4 regions of the Bacillus sp. 37MA genome follow, and region 3 is predicted to be linked to each of the others. Evidence: riboswitches for the same ligand, from Rfam matches in the RefSeq annotation. Region 3 holds a riboswitch; each other region holds the start of a gene.
What was found. Region 3 has a riboswitch for cyclic di-GMP ahead of A3M5_RS0113420 (hypothetical protein). Riboswitches for the same ligand answer to the same signal wherever they lie in the genome.
Positions count from the first base shown of each region.

Region 1: linked by a shared signal. The riboswitch ahead of A3M5_RS22775 (glycosyltransferase family 2 protein) and the one ahead of A3M5_RS0113420 (hypothetical protein) in region 3 are both predicted to bind cyclic di-GMP.
Region 2: linked by a shared signal. The riboswitch ahead of A3M5_RS0104385 (hypothetical protein) and the one ahead of A3M5_RS0113420 (hypothetical protein) in region 3 are both predicted to bind cyclic di-GMP.
Region 4: linked by a shared signal. The riboswitch ahead of A3M5_RS23555 (putative bifunctional diguanylate cyclase/phosphodiesterase) and the one ahead of A3M5_RS0113420 (hypothetical protein) in region 3 are both predicted to bind cyclic di-GMP.

Region 1 is NZ_KB889752.1:1,662,275-1,667,368, reverse strand. Features, by position in the region: gene galU (UTP--glucose-1-phosphate uridylyltransferase GalU) at 1-550, opposite strand, end outside; gene A3M5_RS22775 (glycosyltransferase family 2 protein) at 628-2,577, opposite strand; cyclic di-GMP riboswitch class I at 2,595-2,679, opposite strand; gene A3M5_RS0109390 (YqhV family protein) at 2,818-3,093, opposite strand; gene A3M5_RS26835 (DUF2238 domain-containing protein) at 3,260-3,358, shown strand; gene A3M5_RS0109380 (hypothetical protein) at 3,542-4,372, shown strand; gene A3M5_RS0109375 (NAD(P)/FAD-dependent oxidoreductase) at 4,435-5,094, opposite strand, start outside.
Region 2 is NZ_KB889752.1:809,595-814,688, reverse strand. Features, by position in the region: gene A3M5_RS0104395 (YhcN/YlaJ family sporulation lipoprotein) at 112-612, shown strand; gene A3M5_RS25160 (S-layer homology domain-containing protein) at 634-825, opposite strand; gene A3M5_RS26555 (N-acetylmuramoyl-L-alanine amidase) at 765-1,139, opposite strand; gene A3M5_RS0104385 (hypothetical protein) at 1,534-1,833, opposite strand; cyclic di-GMP riboswitch class I at 1,870-1,952, opposite strand; gene A3M5_RS0104380 (hypothetical protein) at 2,419-2,628, opposite strand; gene A3M5_RS25155 (hypothetical protein) at 2,647-2,835, opposite strand; gene A3M5_RS25150 (hypothetical protein) at 2,840-2,995, opposite strand; partial or broken gene A3M5_RS25960 (DUF1064 domain-containing protein) at 3,031-3,201, opposite strand; gene A3M5_RS26550 (helix-turn-helix domain-containing protein) at 3,196-3,318, shown strand; gene A3M5_RS0104365 (helix-turn-helix domain-containing protein) at 3,311-3,538, shown strand; gene A3M5_RS0104360 (hypothetical protein) at 3,665-4,270, shown strand; gene A3M5_RS25140 (hypothetical protein) at 4,416-4,556, shown strand; gene A3M5_RS24305 (hypothetical protein) at 4,568-4,768, shown strand; gene A3M5_RS24010 (DUF4352 domain-containing protein) at 4,791-5,094, shown strand, end outside.
Region 3 is NZ_KB889752.1:2,406,664-2,411,757, forward strand. Features, by position in the region: gene A3M5_RS0113415 (NAD(P)/FAD-dependent oxidoreductase) at 1-1,054, shown strand, start outside; gene A3M5_RS0113420 (hypothetical protein) at 1,570-1,893, opposite strand; cyclic di-GMP riboswitch class I at 1,945-2,031, opposite strand; gene A3M5_RS0113425 (cupin domain-containing protein) at 2,418-2,816, shown strand; gene A3M5_RS26860 (hypothetical protein) at 2,873-2,950, opposite strand; gene A3M5_RS23810 (ATP-binding protein) at 3,280-5,094, opposite strand, start outside.
Region 4 is NZ_KB889752.1:242,117-247,210, reverse strand. Features, by position in the region: gene A3M5_RS0101370 (sporulation protein) at 1-387, opposite strand, end outside; cyclic di-AMP (ydaO/yuaA leader) riboswitch at 543-682, opposite strand; gene A3M5_RS23555 (putative bifunctional diguanylate cyclase/phosphodiesterase) at 839-3,175, opposite strand; cyclic di-GMP riboswitch class I at 3,472-3,558, opposite strand; gene A3M5_RS0101360 (class I SAM-dependent methyltransferase) at 4,033-4,740, shown strand; gene A3M5_RS0101355 (DUF2268 domain-containing putative Zn-dependent protease) at 4,764-5,094, opposite strand, start outside.

The DNA of each region.
Region 1 (5,094 bases), 740 kb from region 3:
CCTCACATACATCTCCAATTTGTTCCCCAGGAGCAATAATTCCATATTTACTCACTTCAGACGGTTCAACCGTTTGGACCCCTATCACATTGGCATGATATTCGTCGTAAACGTCTATTAACTGCTGTAAGGCAGGTTTTTTAGACACCATAATATCATCGCCTAAAAGAACGGCAAAAGGTTCCTTCCCAATAAATTGTTGAGCGCATAAAATGGCGTGACCCAATCCTAAAGGTTCTTTTTGTCTAATATAGTGAATATTTGCTATGTTGGAAACTTCTTTTAACTCTTTCAAAAGGTCAAATTTTTCTTTTTCAATAAGCGCCTGTTCTAGTTCAATTGACTTATCGAAATGGTCTTCAATAGAGCGTTTATTCCGTCCAGTCACGATAATAATATTTTCGATTCCAGATTGAACTGCTTCTTCAACAATATATTGAATAGCCGGTTTATCAACGATCGGCAACATTTCTTTCGGCTGTGCTTTCGTTACGGGCAGGAATCTTGTACCTAACCCGGCCGCGGGAATAATCGCTTTTTTTATTTTCATGAATGCTCCTTTCAATCTATATGCCTTGTTGCCCGCTGTCTATATAAGATAGTGGGCAACAAGGCACACTAATTAAACTAATACTTGCTGATAAGTTCTTTATCAACTATTGTGTAGCCTCTTGAGTTTTCAAAAACATATTGAATGACTTTTATAAATTCATTTTTCTCCAGTTCATTGAAAACGATTTTGAAAAATAATTTGTTATCTTTTTCATATATGTCTTGAATAACGCCGCCAACTCCTGACAGCTCTGGATTGGAAAGCTCGACCAGATCGCCTAGTTTATATGAATCATTCACAAGATAATCATTTTTGTACAAAATAATTTGATTGATCGACATTTGGTAGATATTAAAGGTCGAATGACTTTTTTCAGACAAGTTGGATAACCAAACGTGAGAATTGGTGAATGTAATGTTTTCTTCACCATCCGGTTTTGGTCGTTCCATGCAGACAAGAATACTGACAAAGATACTACTAATGTTGTAGCAGCACCAAATTAAATTTACAACGATAGAGGAATAGGAATACATATTGTAATACATCTTATATAAACCGAAGATGATCGCTGAGATGGACAGAATGAATAGGATGATGTGAGGTAGAGCGAGCGTAAAGTGAAAGTATTTGGAATCGGTCTTTTTCTCTTTTGACGTAACATTAAAATCGAGCTGTCTTTTCAAGAAAAATTCAGCGAAAGCGGCTTTAGCGAGATAAGGTGCTAACGATACTTCATATATATTCGCCCAGTACATCGTTCGATGGTTTTGAGAGAGCAGCTTAAAAATCAAGAATGATGCGATAAGAGAGGGACCTGCAAATAAAAGTAAATCATAAACATTTGTTGAAACGAACGGAATGCCCGTTAGCAGAAATATAATCGGTGCGATGATAAACATAAGCTTTTGAAGACCACAAAACCAATAGAGGATGCCACTGAAATAAATAAGGCGCTGTGATACGTTTAGTCCTTTTAGTTTTGTAGGACCCCATTTTTTCATCACTTGAATATTGCCTCGTGCCCACCGTTTTCGCTGCTTCACTAAATCACCAAACGTATCGACACTCATTCCGAACACTAACGGTTCATTGACGAAGACCGTTTCATAGCCTTTTGCTTGAATGATAATGCCTGTCGCCAAATCTTCTGTTATACTTCCGGTTGGAAAACCGCCAATATCTTCGACTGTACTTCTTCGGAACACCGCATTTGTTCCAACATGCAGCACGACGTTAAAAGCAGCCCGGCCAGCTTCAACAAAACGCATAAAGAAATCTTGCTCATTCGGTATTTCTTTAAAGTATCGCAAGTTATTTTGAAAAGGATCGGAGTTATAAAATACTTGCGGCGTTTGGACAAATCCGACATTTTTCTTGGTGAAATACCCCATCGTTCTTCGTAAAAAATAACTTTTCGGAATCATATCCGCATCCAGCAGCATGACAAATTCCCCGTTTGTTTTGTTAAAAGCATTATTTAAATTGCCGGCTTTTGCATGTTCATTGGATTCACGGGTGATGTAGCCTACATCAAACTCTTCGGCAAGCAATTTAATTTCTTCTCTGTTCCCATCATCACAAATATAGATGGATAATTTCGAAGCGGGATACTTTAACGACTTACAGCCCGCAACGGTTTTTTTGAGTACATCGGCTGGCTCATTATACGTAGCGATAAATACATCAACAGTAGGGGAAGTGCGAAATAAGTCCATGCTTTTAAACTGAATTTTATACTCCTTTAAAAATGTTAAACGAAAAACGTTGGACTGAAAAAAATCAACAAATTCAGATAAAAATAAAACAACGCCAAGGATGATGGTTAAGGTACTGAACATTGGAATGGTTTCTAAACCTCGCCATAAAATGTACGCGGAGTTACAGAGGACAGCCGTGAGAATGAAAAACAGTTTAAATTTTTTCCATTTACAGGCTAATAAATACAAGAGGAATAACAACAATACGATGAGGATGGTCAAAATGACTTTCGCATTCATATTCGTTACTTGCATTGCAACTTCCATTCCGATCCCCCCGTTTATGAGGCGGCCCAGCCGTCATAGCCACTTGGCCTTAGACCTGTAACTTTGCGTCCTAACCTTTCGATTAGTTTGCCTTTATCTGAATTTTTAATCTTAAAATAATGATACTATCCCCCATTCAAGTTAAATGTATGAAAGGGCGCTCGTTCTTATTCAGATGAAATCTAAAGAAGCAATTGTATAATAAAAAGGACAGAACAGTAATATTGACTGATCCGCCGCTCATTTAGATTTTAAACTGAAAAGAATGAGTAAAATCCCGCTTATGAGACAGATGCTTTTTGTTAAAGGGATTTTTTCTGCGAGGCCCGCTATGCCTATTCCGGTCGTGACGATCAAAATAAAAGGACCGACTAAGGCAAGTAAACTGTTGATGTAAAAAGCTTTTTCTAAATCATTCAATTTAAGCATCAACATCGCAGCAGTTATCTCGATACTACCTGAAATGAGTCTCAATACAATCATGAAGAGAAGTGCTTTTTCAATAAAAAGGACCATCTTATCACCCTTAGACATCTATTTATTCATCATCTATATGCATTTAGCGGGTGAACTAGATCCATGAAAATGAATAAAGCAGCAAATGAAAACGTTCAGTGATCATAGTGAACCATTCCATTTTAGTAGGGTGAAAAGATGAGACGTACGTTCATTTTATTCGCTCATTTGCAGCATTTGGTGGGAGATTTTTGAATTCAGCATGGATCAATTAGTCGGACGGACTTCTCAAAGCGGAGGAAATACAGACACAATGACGGACTGAATGGCAGATACTGTCGACAGATTTCTTGTGGCGGCACGGGCAGGATGGTGGAAAAAGAGAGAGCAAGATCTACACTTTCTTGAATGTAGAAGTTTCAAGAAAGTATTTTTATTCGTTGAAAACGAGTAAAATGAATAGTGCTTCGATATGTTTTGATCAATGCGGGGAGATGAAAAGAACTAAATGGCTTCTTCTTTTTTTACCATTATTTTTAATACAGTTTTACAATTAGTTTCTTTAATGGGATTTATTTTCGTAATTGGATTTATGCTGGATTTTTTACAAAAACAATCGGTTACGTATTTATACCGAACGTTTAATAAGAAAGGCTATTTAGTAACGGCCTGGATCGGCACACCTATCCATGAATTCGGACATGTCATCATGTGCCTGCTATTTAGACATCGGATTAAAAAGGTGCAATGGGTTCCAACTAGAGGGGATATACATTATTTAGGTTTTGTGGAGCATAGCTACAACCCGAGAAGTCTGTATCAGAAAATAGGCAACTTTTTTATCGGGATCGGTCCTTTTATTTCAGGCGTAGTGTCCTTAATAATTCTTATGTATTGTTTCGTTCCTGAATCCTATCGCCTCTATACAGCTTATTTAGAAAATCAAGTTCAGCCAGAACAAATAAGCCTCGATATGGTGAAGAGTGTGTTACTATCTTCGGGTGTATTGTTTCAAAGCTTGTTCACCATAGGAAATATCGTGAATCCGTTATTCTGGCTATTTATTTTCTTTGCGATAAGCATATCGACACATATCGCTTTAAGCAAAGAAGATATAAAAGGGGCCGCAACGGGAATTTCTTCCGTATTCATTGTATTGCTAACGTTCAATTTACTCGGAGCTTTTTTCCATTTTGACAGCAGTAAAATGATTTCTACCCTTACAAGCTATCATGCGTATACAATGGCTTTTGCCAGTTTAGCCATTTTGTTTTCTTGTGTCACTTTATGTATTTGTTTTATACTTTACATCGTAATGCATAAAGTTAAACGGCGTTAACTGAAAAATAAAGAGCTGCGATCCGTAGCTCTTTATTTATTTGAAATTCTTATAGAGTACCTTCATAGTAATTTGTCAGCCCACTTTTCTTCGGCCAATTCACCGTTTATTTTAACGCCTATTTCATATCCCTGTTCCGCCGCCCCGATCAAGCTTGTGAATGAATTTTTAGCATCTCCGACAATAGAGAGTCCTTTAATATTTGTTTGGCCATGATCACCTGTTTCATACTCACCATTCTCATTTAAAGGAACACCAAGAAGCGCAGGAATCATGGAAGCCTGCTGCTCATTGGTCGTTACCCAAAATCCGCCTTTACGACGGACTGCATCCCCATTTTGCAAGATAATTCTTTCTAGATTTCCTTTTGTTGATTGGAATTCGATGATGGGGGATTCGATCAGCGGAATGTTATGTTGAATGAGTTCTTGTTTTTCTTCTTTCGTTATATCAGCTGTTCCATTTGTAAAAGCGATTAAATCTTCACTCCAGTTGTAAATGAGTTTTATAAAAGGCAATAGACCTTTTCCGTTTCCAAATACAGCTAAAGGCTCATCTCTTCGTTCCCAGCCGTCACAGTAAGGACAGTGAAAAACCGTTTTTCCGTATACCTCTTGGAGCCCATCAATGGCCGGTAAATGATCTTTCATACCGGTGCCGAAAACGATCTTTTTGCTTACCATTGTTTTTCCGCTTTTTGTTGTTGTGATGAAAACATTGTT
Region 2 (5,094 bases), 1.6 Mb from region 3:
TTGGAACAGTCATTTGTTTATTCAATGACTGCTTTTTATTACCCTTACTGAATATAAATTAATCCATTGGAGAGCCTATCCTTTATTAACATTTATAAGGGAGGACTTTCAATGAAAAAAATATTGATTTATATGACAGCCTGCATGACCATGTTTTCACTCGGGGCTTGTATGAATAACCGTGATAATGCTACGGATAATGCCAAAAACGATTCGGTCGAAAATGTTGTGCATGATGATCAAAAAGCAGACAATGGCATGGATAATACTGATCAAACCACTAATGCCAATTTGGATGTGTCAGAAAAGACTGCTGACCGTGTTGAAGAATTAGACGAAGTAAATGGTGCAACAGTACTTGTAACAGATCATAAGGCTTATGCAGCCGTTGATTTAAAAAACGGCACGAAAGTAAATGACGATCTGAAAAATAAAATTGAAGAAAAAGTAAAAGAAGCGGATACTTCTGTTGAAAAAGTGTATGTTTCCGAAGATCCAGATTTCAGCACTCAAATGAAGGATTATGCTGATCGGATAAGGGGCGGTGAACCAGTTGAAGGGTTCTTCGATGAATTTAGTGATGCTGTTCGCAGAGTATTTCCGAATGCCTGACTACAAACCTTATCAATTGTTTCATAAATAACACCCCCGGTCGAAACCGGGGCTATTTGCTATTTTGCTTCTCATACGATGCAACATCGACCACACTTCTTCTCGTGTAACCGGACGTTGCGGATATGTTCCATCGCTAATGCCGTTTTCTTTCACCCATTGTTTTGCTTCTTCAAACCGTGGTGAAGGTGCTGCGTCTTTTTTATATTCCACTTCTGTATCCTCCTTTTCGCTTGATATAGCTTGGCTCGAACCTGACACAACTGTGCTAAGTATGTCTGATTATTAAGCAGATCCATATCAGCCTTATTATCAATAAAAGCCATTTCAAGCAGCAAAGCCGTCGCCTTCGTTCCTTTTAACACTGCTAAATCTGGTCGATTTTTAATTCCTCGATCTTTTACGTTGTACTTATCCAGAACCTTTCTAATTTCGGCGTGAATGATACTGGCTTCTTTATTTTGGGAGTATACAAGTGTTTCATAACCCGTTCCCCCACCTGCATTTAGGTGGATCGAAACAAATATCTTTGCGCCTGAGACGAGACAATCTTATCCTGCGTTTCATTTTGTTTATCAATCTGAGCCATAAGCTTATTCTCCCGCTCTTTTGATTCCGTCATCTGAAATCTCAAAAGCCATACAAAAAAGGGTACAAAATACTCCCTGCGCTCATAACTCTGGTGGTAGTTGAGTTAATTCCAATGGTGTGTCTCCTTACTCTCCTTTATGAAAATCTATATAAAAAGAGCGCCCGAATGGACGCTCGTTGTGTTGCTATTTATTTTTCGTTAATCCACTATTTGTTCCTCAAGGATTCCATATCTGTAAACGTTGATTTATCAGCATTTATATCCATTTCTAAAGAGAAATAAATACTACTGTTGATTAACGATTAATGTCTGTACTAAACTTTTTCAACTTACGCTTTTACCTGCTCTTCATAGCTTAAGGATAATTCAGCATATTTTTTGTAATGATATAATTTCTTTTCTCTGAACTCTTTTCTGATTAGTATATTAATACATCCCCGCTCTAAATACTCATATTTCAGATATCTATGTCTATGCCAACCACTGATCGTGTCTAAAACAAGTTTTGATACCTTTAGTTTACTTTCTTTTCTTTTTTGCTCGTACCATTCAATTGCTTTGCTCTGTTTTGAAGTTAAATAGCCTATATAAATTCTCCGAGCGTTTTTTCTCATATTTCTTTTATTCATTTTGTTTCCCCCATCTAAATCGTACGGAGGCCCGTATTCGGCAACTGGCTGGCTTGGCGTCTACTTTAGCCCCTGTAGTTTTGCGTCCCCACTTTTCAGTAGTTTTGCCCTTTCGTACAATTTCAATTTATTTCTTTTATCATACGACAATTCACATAAAAATATAAGCTAAATTTTATTGAAATTTGTCGATCTTTGTAGAATTTAGCTTAATAATTGTTTTTAAATAGTAGTATGATCATGGGTACTGTATTTATAATTGTAAATTTTCTAGTATTTAACATATAAAACTATCAATAAAAAAAGCACTCGATATGGGCGCTTCTTCCGAATTTCCTCAATTATTTTCTCTTCTTCATGAATATTTATTAATACATACTACTCATCCTTATATTTCCTAGTCACACGACCTTTCTTTGAATAACCTTCTATTTATTACGCAGGCTGTGCAATAGGCGTAATCATCTTGATCATATTTTTATTAACAATGCTGTCACCAATAACAACGACGGAAAGGCGCTGGTCATTGATTTGAGATGAATAGTCAGTAGCTTTGTAATTCTCGACGGTTTCTTTCATTTCTGGTCAGTTACTGAGATAAATCGCCACGTTCGCATTCGGATCAATTTCAGACGGCGTGATTGAGACGATAATGTTTTTATTTAAAACAATGCTACCAATGGCAATGGCCATGAGTTTTGGTTCGTTCAGATTCGACGCAAAAGCTGAAGCTGAAAAGTCTGGAATTGTGGCCGAAATGGAGCTCCCGTCATTTAAAGTGATTGAAAGGTTCATAATGTTGTTTCCTCCTTTTTAAATCAATGAATTTAAGCTATCTCGTAATCCGTTTAATTGCCCATGTGTGGTATTTGTATTGCTTGAAACAGCAGATGGCACAGAAACAGGCAGACTCATTTCCGCTATCGCTGACCGCGCTTGGATAAATTGATAGGCATAAGTATTGCTGTCCTGCTGCACAGTATCCATACCGTACGCACTCAAACCTTTATACACTCTTACTTGATTTCAATATGTTGTTATGCGTCGCTATTGCTTTAGCTGCACCGACAGGTAGTTCGTTATTGATCGCTTCCTTCTCTTTCTTCCTTTTCGTCCGATTCCTCACCAGCTGGTCTAGCTCGATCCACCCTCCATCAATCAATCTGCGAATAAGCCACCACAGACAGATGATTGCGGATATTTCGCTTCAAACAGCTTTCTTTTGAGTGCAAATACAGGTGTTGACACACCTTTTATGTCGATCACTTCAATATGCCCGTCATGATGCAATACTTCAAAATCAGCGATGTATTCAATTTTCCGTTGTGTTGTGCCGCCCTTTTTAAACTTATCCTGTAATAAATATCGGAGAATGAAACAAAGCGTATCGATGCCAATACTACCTACGTACTGTGCAAATTCTTCGAATGTGAAATCGGCGATCTAATTAAGCTTGTTGAAAAAGAAGAAAACGCTAGTGAATAATCACCAATACCCGGACCTGCGTGTTGGGCGTATTAAAAGCAACCTGCGCATATTAATGGAACAACATAAAATGTCTATCAAAGATGTTCATGATGCTACTGGGTTAAGCCGCACAACAATTTCAAAGCTACTTAATGAAACGTCCACAACGATTGCTTTTGAAACAATCTTTAAGCTTTGCCGACTCTTTAATATCAAAATCGGTGATTTACTTTGTTAAGAAGAAGAAAACAACCAATAAGCACCACCGCCTTTATGCAATTTTATATATTTACTAATTTGTATAATTCCAGATTTAAATAGGAACTTTCGTTCTGTATCCTTTAATAAAAGGGAGGACTTTCATATGAAAAACAAATTAGGCCTATCTTTACTTTTTTTGCTTTTAAGCTTTGTTTTGGCAGCATGTAGCGAAGAAGCTACACCTGAAAAAGAAACTGCGGTAGAAACAAAAGAAGAACCAGCTGCAACGAAAACCAGCAGTGAAAACAAAACAATCTTGAACGAAACAGGTACGTTCACACAGATTAAAAAGAGCATGAGCGTTGATCCTGTCACGTCCGGCCCATTCACTGTTTCACTCCCACTCGTATCAACTGTATCCGGTAAACTGGCAGGCGAAGCCGCTACTTATTACGGAACAAATAACTTGCAATTCGTCCAAGTGGAAATGGATATAGCGCATTCAACCGAAGCGACAGACAATCTTTGGCTCAGTTTTGTCAAAATCGTAACGAATACGGGCGAGCAACTTGATCCGGACATCACGTTGTCGAATATGATATCTGGTGATTTTTACGGAAAAGTGAATCATACAGGATCATATGTATATGTTTTGCAAAACTCACAGCCCGAAGATATTGAATGGATACGGGTTTTGATTGATCCACCTCATGATGAAAACAATAATGAGATTGGCGAATCGTTCGACATTCATGTTGATTTTCAATAAGCACCACCACCTTTATGTATGAGAAAGCCGAGCCAATGACGGCTTTTTTCTTTGCGCTTTTTCCCTTATTTGTCGAAATTTATCTTGTATGCCAAACTTTTGTCCTGTATCGTTTAGATAATAAATACGTAAAGGATGATAAATAATGGATATTACCGCCCTACTTTTGGCTTTACTCGGTTTTCTCGCTATCGGTGTTGGGATCGTCTTATTGATTGTCCGCGCAATCAAAAAGCGGTCGTTGAAACCAGCTGCATTTATCGCCGGTGGTGGATTAGCGACATAGCAATAATGCCGGTGTCGGAAGAAACAGCGTCTGAGCAAAAATCAGAAGAAACTTCCGAGAAGGAAGCAGCGAAACCTGTCAACTCTGAAAAAGTTGAGAAAGCTGCCGCTGACGAAAAGATTAAAGCTGAACAAGTAGCTGCTAAAAAAAAGGAAAAAGAAGCAGCAGCCAAAGCTAAGACTGAACAAGAAGCAGCCGCTCAAAGTCGCTGATGTAACCTTTATCGCAAAGGAAGTGTCTACTGCTACAAACTTAGGTGGTGAATATGGCGGTAATGCGAAAAGTCAATTCACGCTCATAAAAGTGAACGTCACGAACGAAGGCGACGAAGCTATCACAGTCGATTCTAATTTCTTCAAATTGTTATCGGGCGGTAAAACGTATAAAGCTGACGGATCGGCTGCCATTTATGCAAATGACGACACCGGATTCTTTTTAGAAAGCGTCAATCCTGGCGTAGCATTAGAAGGCTATGTGGTGTTTGACGTTCCTGCTGATCTACCTAACCCACAACTTCAAGTACAAACGGGATTTTGGG
Region 3 (5,094 bases):
TTTGCTAGGGGGAGGCTATGGAAACATGCGTGTGCTTCTCAGGCTGCTTCCGAACCATTTGCCCGACGATGTCACAATTACACTCGTGGACAGAGTGCCATACCACTGTTTAAAAACGGAATATTATGCGCTTGCGGCTGGAACTGCATCTGATCATGAAGTGCGTGTGTCATTTCCAGAACACGAAAAATTAAAGCTTATTTATGATGAAATTGCAGCAATTGATGTCGACAAAAAAGAAATTGTATTAGAAACGAACGGTGCACTTGCCTACGATGATCTTATTGTTGGTCTAGGCTGTGAAGATAAATTTCATAACGTGCCAGGTGCTGCCGAGCATACACACAGCATTCAAACCATTCATAAATCGCGTCAAACGTACCAAACACTCAATAACATGCCTGCAGGCTCCAAAGTCGGCATTGTCGGCGCTGGCCTTTCCGGTATCGAACTGGCAAGTGAGCTGCGTGAAAGCCGCCCAGATCTTGACATTAAACTCTTTGACCGTGGACCGCGCATTTTGAAAGACTTCCCGCAAAGACTGAGCCGCTACATTGAAAAATGGTTTACCGATCACGGTGTTGATGTCATTAGCGATGCAAATATTACGCGTGTGGAGCCGAATCGCCTTTACAATCATGAAGATGTATACCCGATGGATGCGATCGTCTGGACAGCGGGTATTCAACCTAGCCATGTCGTACGTGAAATGAATGTTGAAAAAGACCGATCCGACCGTGTTATATTGACTTCCCATCATAATGTGCCGGGCAATGAACACGTTTATGTTGTAGGTGACTGTGCAAGCTTGCCGCATGCACCAAGCGCACAGCTGGCTGAGGAACAAGCTGAGCAAATCGTCGACGTTTTACAGAAACGTTGGAAAGGTGAACCGCTTCCTGAAAAAATGCCAGAAATGAAACTAAAAGGCGTACTTGGTTCACTCGGCAAAAAGCAAGGCTTTGGGTTTGTAGCGGATCGCGCCATTACAGGGCGTGTCGCACGATTCTTGAAGTCTGGTGTATTATGGATGTATAAATATCATAATGGATGAGGAATAATCTTAGGTAAGATTAATCTGAAAACACTGGTATATCAATGTTTCTGAAAAAGCACTCCTCAAAATAAATAAAAACCCGTCAAAAAACGGGCAGGGAAATGGCGGGGGAACCCGCCGTTTTTTATTTACTAAAAATTTTTTCTTCTATCTGGTACTACTTCGTCCATTGTTGCAGGAAATAAAAGGTTATCATCGTACTCTATAGTGACCCATCCATCCCCTTGATTCTTTTTTAATCACCCTTCGATAAAAGGAGGTACTAACCTTCTCTTTATTCTTTTCTATCACTACTTTAGCTATCCTCTTCACCATTTTCTCTTCCCTTAATCATGTATTTCAACAAAGGGAATCCTGTTCCTTCAAAACAATACACTGCCTTAAAAATAGCACCTGTATCCTTTTATTTTTTACTTGCTCAATATATACGGCATCTGTACGACAAAAAAGGGTACTCACGGAATATTCACTCTTTTCTACACGCTCAAAACTTTACTATTAGCGTCCCATTTTTATTGTTCTCCCCTTCTACCTTCGTAAATGGATTGGAGTCGGCTTTCTGCTTCTTGAGAATCCATCGATAAACCAGTCAAAAATGCTAACATGTTATCTTCTTCTGAAAGTTTTCTTATCGAACGGAAGATATTGGGTTTCTGCTCTTTTATTAATGTTATTACTTCAATAGTAGGTAACACTCTTTCTTGAACATTTATCCTTAAAAAAGAGCGCAAAAACCGCACAAATACTGATGTCGAATCAAAGTCATCGGGATAGTTTTGCAATAATAAAAAAAACTTTTCAACGTTCATTTTTAATTCATTTGTTTCTCCCCGCATTTTTCACCCACCTTAAACAGTTATTGGTCCAAATACGGAGTTAAAGCCCTATTTGGCAACCTGGCTGTCATAGTCCATAAGAATGTTAGACCCGTAGTTTTGCGTCCTTACCTTTCGATAAGTTTGCCTTTTTCATTAAGAATTTATATACATTAAATCATGTCGAATAATGTCGCGTCAACAAAATCGATTTGCTTCATTTCACAGGAGGTCGGTCGGTTCATTTAACGAAGAATCCACCAGACGCTACTCAATTTATGAGAGAGATATATGCCAAAGATACTCTTCCAGCTATTTTTGCTTGTTCTAAATTCAATTTACTAATACTGCTTTCATCGCTCTCAATGACCGTAAAGATTGTTTGTATTCGTAAATAAGTATCCGCATATCGGTTCTGGTGCAAACATAGTATAATTTTTAACACTATATGTTAATAAAGTGCATACTTTGTTTTTGGAACATTAGATTATATAATGAGCATAGTATCAATTTAATCAAAAACTACATAAATAGGAGTGTCACACATGACTAAAGTATTGAGCGAAACACCAGGAATTCAAGTATTTAAAGCAGCAGATTTAGAAAAAACGTTTCCAAAACTAGATGTATCTACCATTATTAGCCAACCAGGAGTGAACAGCCAAATTGTTGACGTACCGGTAGCAGAAACACCAAATCCACTTACACTCGGCTTCTTTTCTATGCAGCCTGGCGAATCATTTGAATTCTTATATGAAGTTGTAGAATATAAAGTTGTTACAAAAGGTAAATTTGTTTTGCGTGACCTACAAGGCAACAGATATGAAGCAGAAGCAGGAGATGTCGTCCTTTTCACACCTAATGTACCCGTTATTTTTGATGGTGAAAGTGATGGAGAAGCGATCTACACAGCACACCGTCCGGCTGACGCTTCATTTATGTAAGAAGTAAAGAGGCGCTTAAAAATAGAAGCAATCGGTGAATCACCGATTGCTTCTATTTATTTTGTGTTTTTCTTTTTAGCCGCGTCCTCCAGTTTGCTTTTTGGCTCTTTAGCGAATTTCTGTAGGTTTGGAATACAGTTTGATTTAAAGTATCGTACGAAGCCTTATTTTGCAACAAATGAAAAGAAACCATTTTGAATAAAGATTGATCAAAATGGTTTCCATTGAGAGCGTAAAATATCTGGTTCTGGTGCAAAAAATTCAATTGCTACATATATACTTATTCTAGATAGGAAAAGAGGGTCATGAACACTTGACCTTAATTTTTGTGCCCAGATAAGTATAGACAGTTCAGTTATAGTATGATATTGAAAGATTCATACAGATTCCACTTAGGAAACTTTTCGTTTCTTTATACCTTCCCCAATTATTTATACTAGAACCCTTCTACCTTATTTAATTGTTACTGATAGACAGGGAATAGGATGGAGAAGCATGCTCCTTTATTTACTTCACTTGTTACTCGGATCTGTCCATTCATGCCTTTTATAAGACTAAAGGAAACCATCATTCCGAGTCCCGTTCCTTTTTCATTTCCCTTTGTTGAAAAATAAGGCTCGCCAAGACGGCTTAATTGTTGTGGTGTCATTCCTATACCTGTATCCTGTATGTCAATTTGGACATTGAACTCATTTGAGAGTAAGTTCAGCTGCAGTTTCCCACCATTCGGCATTGCTTCTATTCCATTTTTCAGTATGTTAATTAAACCTTGTTGTAATTTACTTCTTTCACCTAAGATGAAATAATTGGCCTGTTTGTTAAACGTGAAGCTAATGTGAACGGCATTCATGTTAGCCAACGGAGTAATGATTTGGATCGTAGACTGGATTTCTTCCAACACGTTTACTTTCTCCACTGTTATAGGTGCCGGTTTAGCAAACGTTAAATAATCATTGATAATTTCTGTTGCCCGGTCAATCTCTTTTAGAGCGATATCTAGGAAATGTCCTCCATTTTCCAACGATGGATCTTCATGTAGCAGCTGCATAAACCCCCTCGCTGCCGTTAACGGGTTCCTTACTTCATGAGACATGCTAGCTGCGAGATGGCTGACAATCTCTAATTTTTCAGATTTTCGTAAGAGCTCTTCTGTTCTTTTTCTTTCGGTGATCTCCTCGTAAATGCCAAAAACACCAATCACATCTTCAGCAGCCCAAACTGGTACAAACGTAACCGTATAGTCGAAAGAAGAGTGTGCCTCTACTTCAATCGTCGTTTCAAAACTTTGAGGCTTCCCTTGAAGCGCTTTTTCAAAATAGTGGGTTGGGTACGATTTTTTCAATTGAGTCAGCAGCCGTTCTTCCCACTCATCTGTACGATTTGTTTTAGCACGGTTTACCTGCAAACTATTTCCCTCTACATCAAATAAAACAATCGTATCCGGATGGTTTTCAAAAAGAGAACGATACCGCTGTTCACTTTCTATGAGCATCTTTTTTGTTTTTTCTAATTGGCGCGTTCGATTTCCTACGATTTCTTCCAAATGACTATTTAAATAAGAGAGTTCTTCATTCTTTAAAGATAATTGAGCCGTTCTTTCCTTCACTTTATCTTCCAATGTTTCATTTATATTTTTAATGTTTCGTAATATCGTATCATTTTCATGAAGAATAATGGCATGTCTGATCATATTAAAGATCAATATGACGATCACACCAATAAATATAGTCAGTAATTCATTTTTTTGAAAAAAAGCGATGACAATCAAAACAATGACACTTATATAAGGGATAATCAGTCGACTCATTTTCAAAATGCTCTGTTCTTTAATGGTGTTCTCTCTGTAGTTATTCGCTGCTCCTTTTTCAAAAAAGCTGGATAATCCGATGATTAATAAAGCTATACTCCATAACGGTTCTATTAGTGTAAATGGTTCTAGTCTATTAAATATAGATAGATACAGCCAAATAGAATCAGCAATGATGTATAGCATCATGGCGCTTAATTGTAGTGTAAATACTTTGAAAGGAAAAAATTTTTGATAAGATAAATAAACAAAAATGATCACCATCAAGGTACATAAATAAATAGTGGAGAAGCTGAAAGAAACTGTTATATAGAACAAAGAAAACTGGGAATCAAATAAAATTTCTTTAAACAAGTACAACCAGCTGACCGTAAACAAAACAGTGATCACGATGCACGCTTCAAACCATAACTGCCATATGCGGTATTTATGTTTGTCCGTGTATACTTTATAAAGCAAGGCGGATAAATA
Region 4 (5,094 bases), 2.2 Mb from region 3:
AATTTTTATTTGATCATGATCAACACGCTTATCCCCGTTGCTAAAAGTTAATTTTGTACGAAATCTATACTGACATACGTTTGAGGAAGGTGTTAATCCGTTCGGTAATTGGAAAGTAAACGGAATTCGACTTGATGCATGAGGGTCTATCGATCTCGACGTTAATATTGTTATGCCTTCTCCAATTAATTCCTCTGCTTGTTTTTGCTTGCCTGTTACGACCAAGTCACATTCTAGTCTATTAAGTTGTTGCTTAAACAAACCGCCTTTAATAGAAAAATAACCGTTCACTTTTTCTCCTGGTAAAAATTCATTCGTGTCCAACGTAAGATTAATACTTGCTTTGCCACTTACACTACCTATTAGGCTCCTAAATACTCTAATCACTGCGCGAAAATCCTCCTGAAATTGGGATTATATTTAACCGGCCCAATTTTTGTAGCTTATATCGTTCCTTATTATGAGCAAAATCAATAAACGACCTAGAAATTACAAAAAAGAACACTAAGGTCCTACTTAGTGTTCTTTAAAACAACAAAGCAAACCTCCTTTTGAAACGCTGATGGGGTTAGCTGTCGGATTCGGGCCTCGAAAGTAGCCCTACCTTCTAACGAAGGATTCACCCCTAGTGGTTTGCACGAAATTGGGTCCCCCACTCCAATGGATTAAGCGGTATTAGGTATGATTCAATATACATATTAAATTGATGATTGCTACTATACTCCCGAAATGAATGTTTGTAAAGAAAAAAATAGATTTCTTTAATTGAAATATATGAACGCAATATTTATGTATATATAATTTTGAATCTCAGGCCTGATATTGAAATTGACAGAACTTACATATTTAATAATTTTTCCATCTCTTCAACTGGTATAGGTAGACTAAAAAGGTAGCCTTGACCTATTTGACATTTTAAATCTTTTAGAACTATTCTCTGTTCTTCGCTTTCAATTCCTTCTGCTACAAGTTTAATGTTTAAATTTTTCCCCATTTCGATCATTGTTTTCACCAATGCACTGGTATTTGAATTCGTTAACATATCGTTAATAAATGTTCGATCAATTTTGATCACGTCAATTGGCAAATGATTAAGAACACTCAATGACGAATAACCTGTTCCAAAATCATCAATTGCTATGTTTACCCCTATCTTTTTTAGTTTATTTATGATGATCCTAGTTTCCATTAAATTTTGCATGAGACTTTCTGTAATTTCTAATTCGAGAAACTCTGGCTGTAACCCTGTTTCTTGTAAAACTTGTTTTACATACTCAAGAAAATCACGACTCCTAAGTTGATAAGTAGATACGTTAACAGCTACTTTAATAGGAGGATAACCCTCCACTTGCCACGTTTTATTTTGTTTACAAGCTGCTCGTAGAACCCATTCCCCTATCGGAATGATAAGACCCGTTTCTTCTGCTATTGGAATAAACTCATTCGGGGAAACTTTTCCTAGTTCGGGGTGGTCCCATCTTAAAAGAGCTTCTATTCCAACCATTTCACTTGTTTTTAAATCAATTTGCGGTTGATAATGTAAATACAGTTCACTTTCTTCAATGGCACGTCTCAGCCCTTCTTCCAACATCATTTTTCGATTTACAGTATCACTAACTACACGATAAAATTGATAGTTGTTCTTGCCACGTTCTTTTGCTAAATACATGGCTTTATCTGCACTTTTAATGATGTCTACCTGATTTTGACCATCGTTAGGGAATATACTAATTCCAATACTCGTCGTTGTAAAAAATTCTTTATTGTTTAAGGTAAATGGTGGAACAAACTCATCAATAATTCGTTGTGCTACTTGCGCCACACTATCTTTATCAATATCTTCAAGTAGAATGATGAATTCATCGCCTCCTTGTCGTGCCACAATATCATCTTCTCTTACACTACGTCTTAACCTTTTGGAAACCTCTATTAGAAGAAGGTCGCCCGTGTGATGCCCCATTGTATCATTTACGATCTTAAATCGATCTAGATCTAAAAACATGATGGCTAGTTCCTTGTTATTTTGCTTACATCGCTCAATTGTTTCGTCAAGACATTCATTAAGCATATAACGGTTCGGTAAACCTGTTAAGTTGTCATATTTAGCCATTTTATTTACTTTATTAAGAGCATTTTGCAACTCTTGTGTTTTATTTTCTACTTGTTTTTCTAAACTTTTTGAAAGAGCATTAAGTTCCTCTAATGCTGTTTCTTTCTGGAACAGTACGATAACCTGTCTAGTAATCACCATAAATATAACAATAAAAAAAGCATACTCTATAAAAACAAAATGATCAAAAGAGTAACAAAACATATAGATTAGAAATGACAAGAGCAATATATACGAAAGAATATCATGGTGCTTAATCTTAGTAAAATATCCCTCTTCATGTATTGATGATTTTTTAATATGTAAAATGTATAGACCAGCAGCCCCTTTTAGTAGCAACGTCAAGTTCCAAAGAGGATTAATCCAACCTCCAATTATGTACGACCCATTGAGAGATTGATAAACATAAATAAAATCAGCAATTATCTGAAAAGTAAAGCCAATTGAAATAAAAGTAAAAATCGTTTTTCTAACATTATTTCTGGTAGTAAAATACAATAAAATAGTAACAAATAGCAACGTAAGGTCAATCACCGGATAGGCAATACCAATTGCATCGGTTAAGAAGTTACCACTTAAATTAAGGAAAACGTTAGATAAAAGCAATTCCCAGATTAAAGAAATTATTACAATCATAAAAATGCTAATATCAAATATGAACCGAGTAATTTCAGTTTTCTTTAAAACTAATTTCAGTTTATAGATTAGAGCAATGATCCAAATCAAATACGCGAGAATCCATAAATAATCATCAAATCCAGGATAAGGAGCGTTTGTTCGCAAAAGTAGATGATAATAACCCGAAATAAGCCAAGCTACACCATAAGGAACCATACCTATTCCTATCAATAGCCAGAAATTACTTTCCTTGTCCTTTTCTTTTTTTAATGAATCATAAGTTTGATACACCCAAATAAAGCTCACTGATACTCCTATAAGTTGCAGAACGAACACGCCTGTTTCTCTGATAATTTCATCGTTTTGAAAGAAATAAATCCAAATATAAGATAACATGATAATGGCTATTATAAAAACCATCACAGGTTGTCGTAGTAATGTAGTCACTTTTTCATACCTCCATATTAAAGGCTATCCCTGAAGGCATAGCTAGACAAATCTCTTTTCTTAAGAATATCAATGAAGAAAAAGAACAATTGGGTTTTGATAAAACAAGATTTAGATCCGTGTACACTTCTTCGTCTTATTAAAAAGATCGTCAATTTAAAATTTGTTTAAGTCTTCCATTACCTTGTTAATTTCAACTACAAAAAACCCACCAAAAAGATTGGTGGGCGCATACAAATAAGGGATATAATCACAAAAAAATGTAAATCGTTCCTTTTTAAATATCTCCAATTCTTTTCGGTAACCCGGCGATCATAGCTTTTAACGGCCTTAGACCCGTAGCTTTGCGTCCTTACCTTTCGATAAGTTTGCCGTTATCGTAGAATTTCCTATTTATAACGTGAAAATAGGAATAATCGTTCTCTTATGTCCCGATTATATTCATTTTTACATAGAGATGCAACTTGATTTTTTTATATAGTTTTTCCTTTAGTGTCGATCTAACTATATACATAATAATCTTATATTCAATACCAAAACCAGTATAATCTACTTTTCTCAGAAGTATTCTTACTACCTACGAGTTTATGGACAAACCTTTCAGGAGTGATAAAGGACATTGGGGAAAACCGAACTGTAGACATAAATTAAAAACCTGCTCGAAAACTTAGTTGAAACAGATCACACATCTTTGAAAAGCGTTGTATTAGGTTCTTTTACTTGAAGAGAAACAAATCGATTGGCCAGTGGAACTTAAAATAATCCATTATTTTCACATGCACCTCGCTTAAGGTTCAACATAAGTTGATATATAGTACCACTACTAGCAAAAAATTTTTAGGAATAGGGGATACTTGATGAGCCATAACTATCTAGATTTATTAGCCTATTTTGGAATTGGTGGAGCGCATCCTGGTGGTTTTCCTTTAACACAACTTCTATTGCAAGATGAAATCATCCATCCATGCAGTTCAGTTTTAGATATTGGCTGTGGAACTGGACAAACAGCAGCTTTTCTAAATCAAAAATATGGTTGTCAAGTGACAGCCGTAGATAATCACCCCATTATGCTTGAAAAAGCAAGAGAACGCTTCAAGAATCAAGAGTCAACAGTACAAGTGATCGAAGGAGATGCACAAAAATTACATTTTAAAGACAATAGTTTTGATTTCATTATAGCGGAATCCGTTATTACGTTTACTACTATTTCTAAGACGTTAAATGAACTATTCAGATTATTAAAAAGGGATGGGCGTATGATCCTTATTGAAATGACAGCGGAAGAGCCACTATCAAGAAAAGTACAAAAAAAAGTGCGCACCCTATACGGCATACACGAAGTTTTGAGTGAAGAGGAGTGGAAAGTGAAACTGCAACAGATCGGATTTACACATATCGACATGATAACCCCCTCTTCTGAACTCATCCAAACGGAAATTACCGATATGAACCCATCGAAGAATCTTAGCGATGAATGGTATGATTTATGGGATAATCACCACTCTTTTATACATCAATCCACTGTCCCTCTTGGCTTTCGTGTGTTTCGTTGTGGCTTCAAATAATTTTTTTATTTCTTCCTAACTAGTCACTTATACGGAAACTTAGATCCAGCGATCAACTCTTCAGACGTTTTGGCATACAATTCGTTATTCTTAAAAGGACCGTGAAGCATTTGATAAGAATCCACGATTTGAAACCCTATATAATACCCAATCCATTTCGGAAGTTGTCGATTATTACCATATAAAAAAAGATCGTGTTTTTCCTTCCCCATCGTAGTCAATGACGGAACAAAGTGGCGCTTCCACAATCCCACGATCTCTTCAAATGAATAAAGATGGGCCCATGGGGCTAACCACTTTTCTCCATATAATTCTTTAACAGCAAACTCCCCGAGCCCTTCAATAATAAGCGAA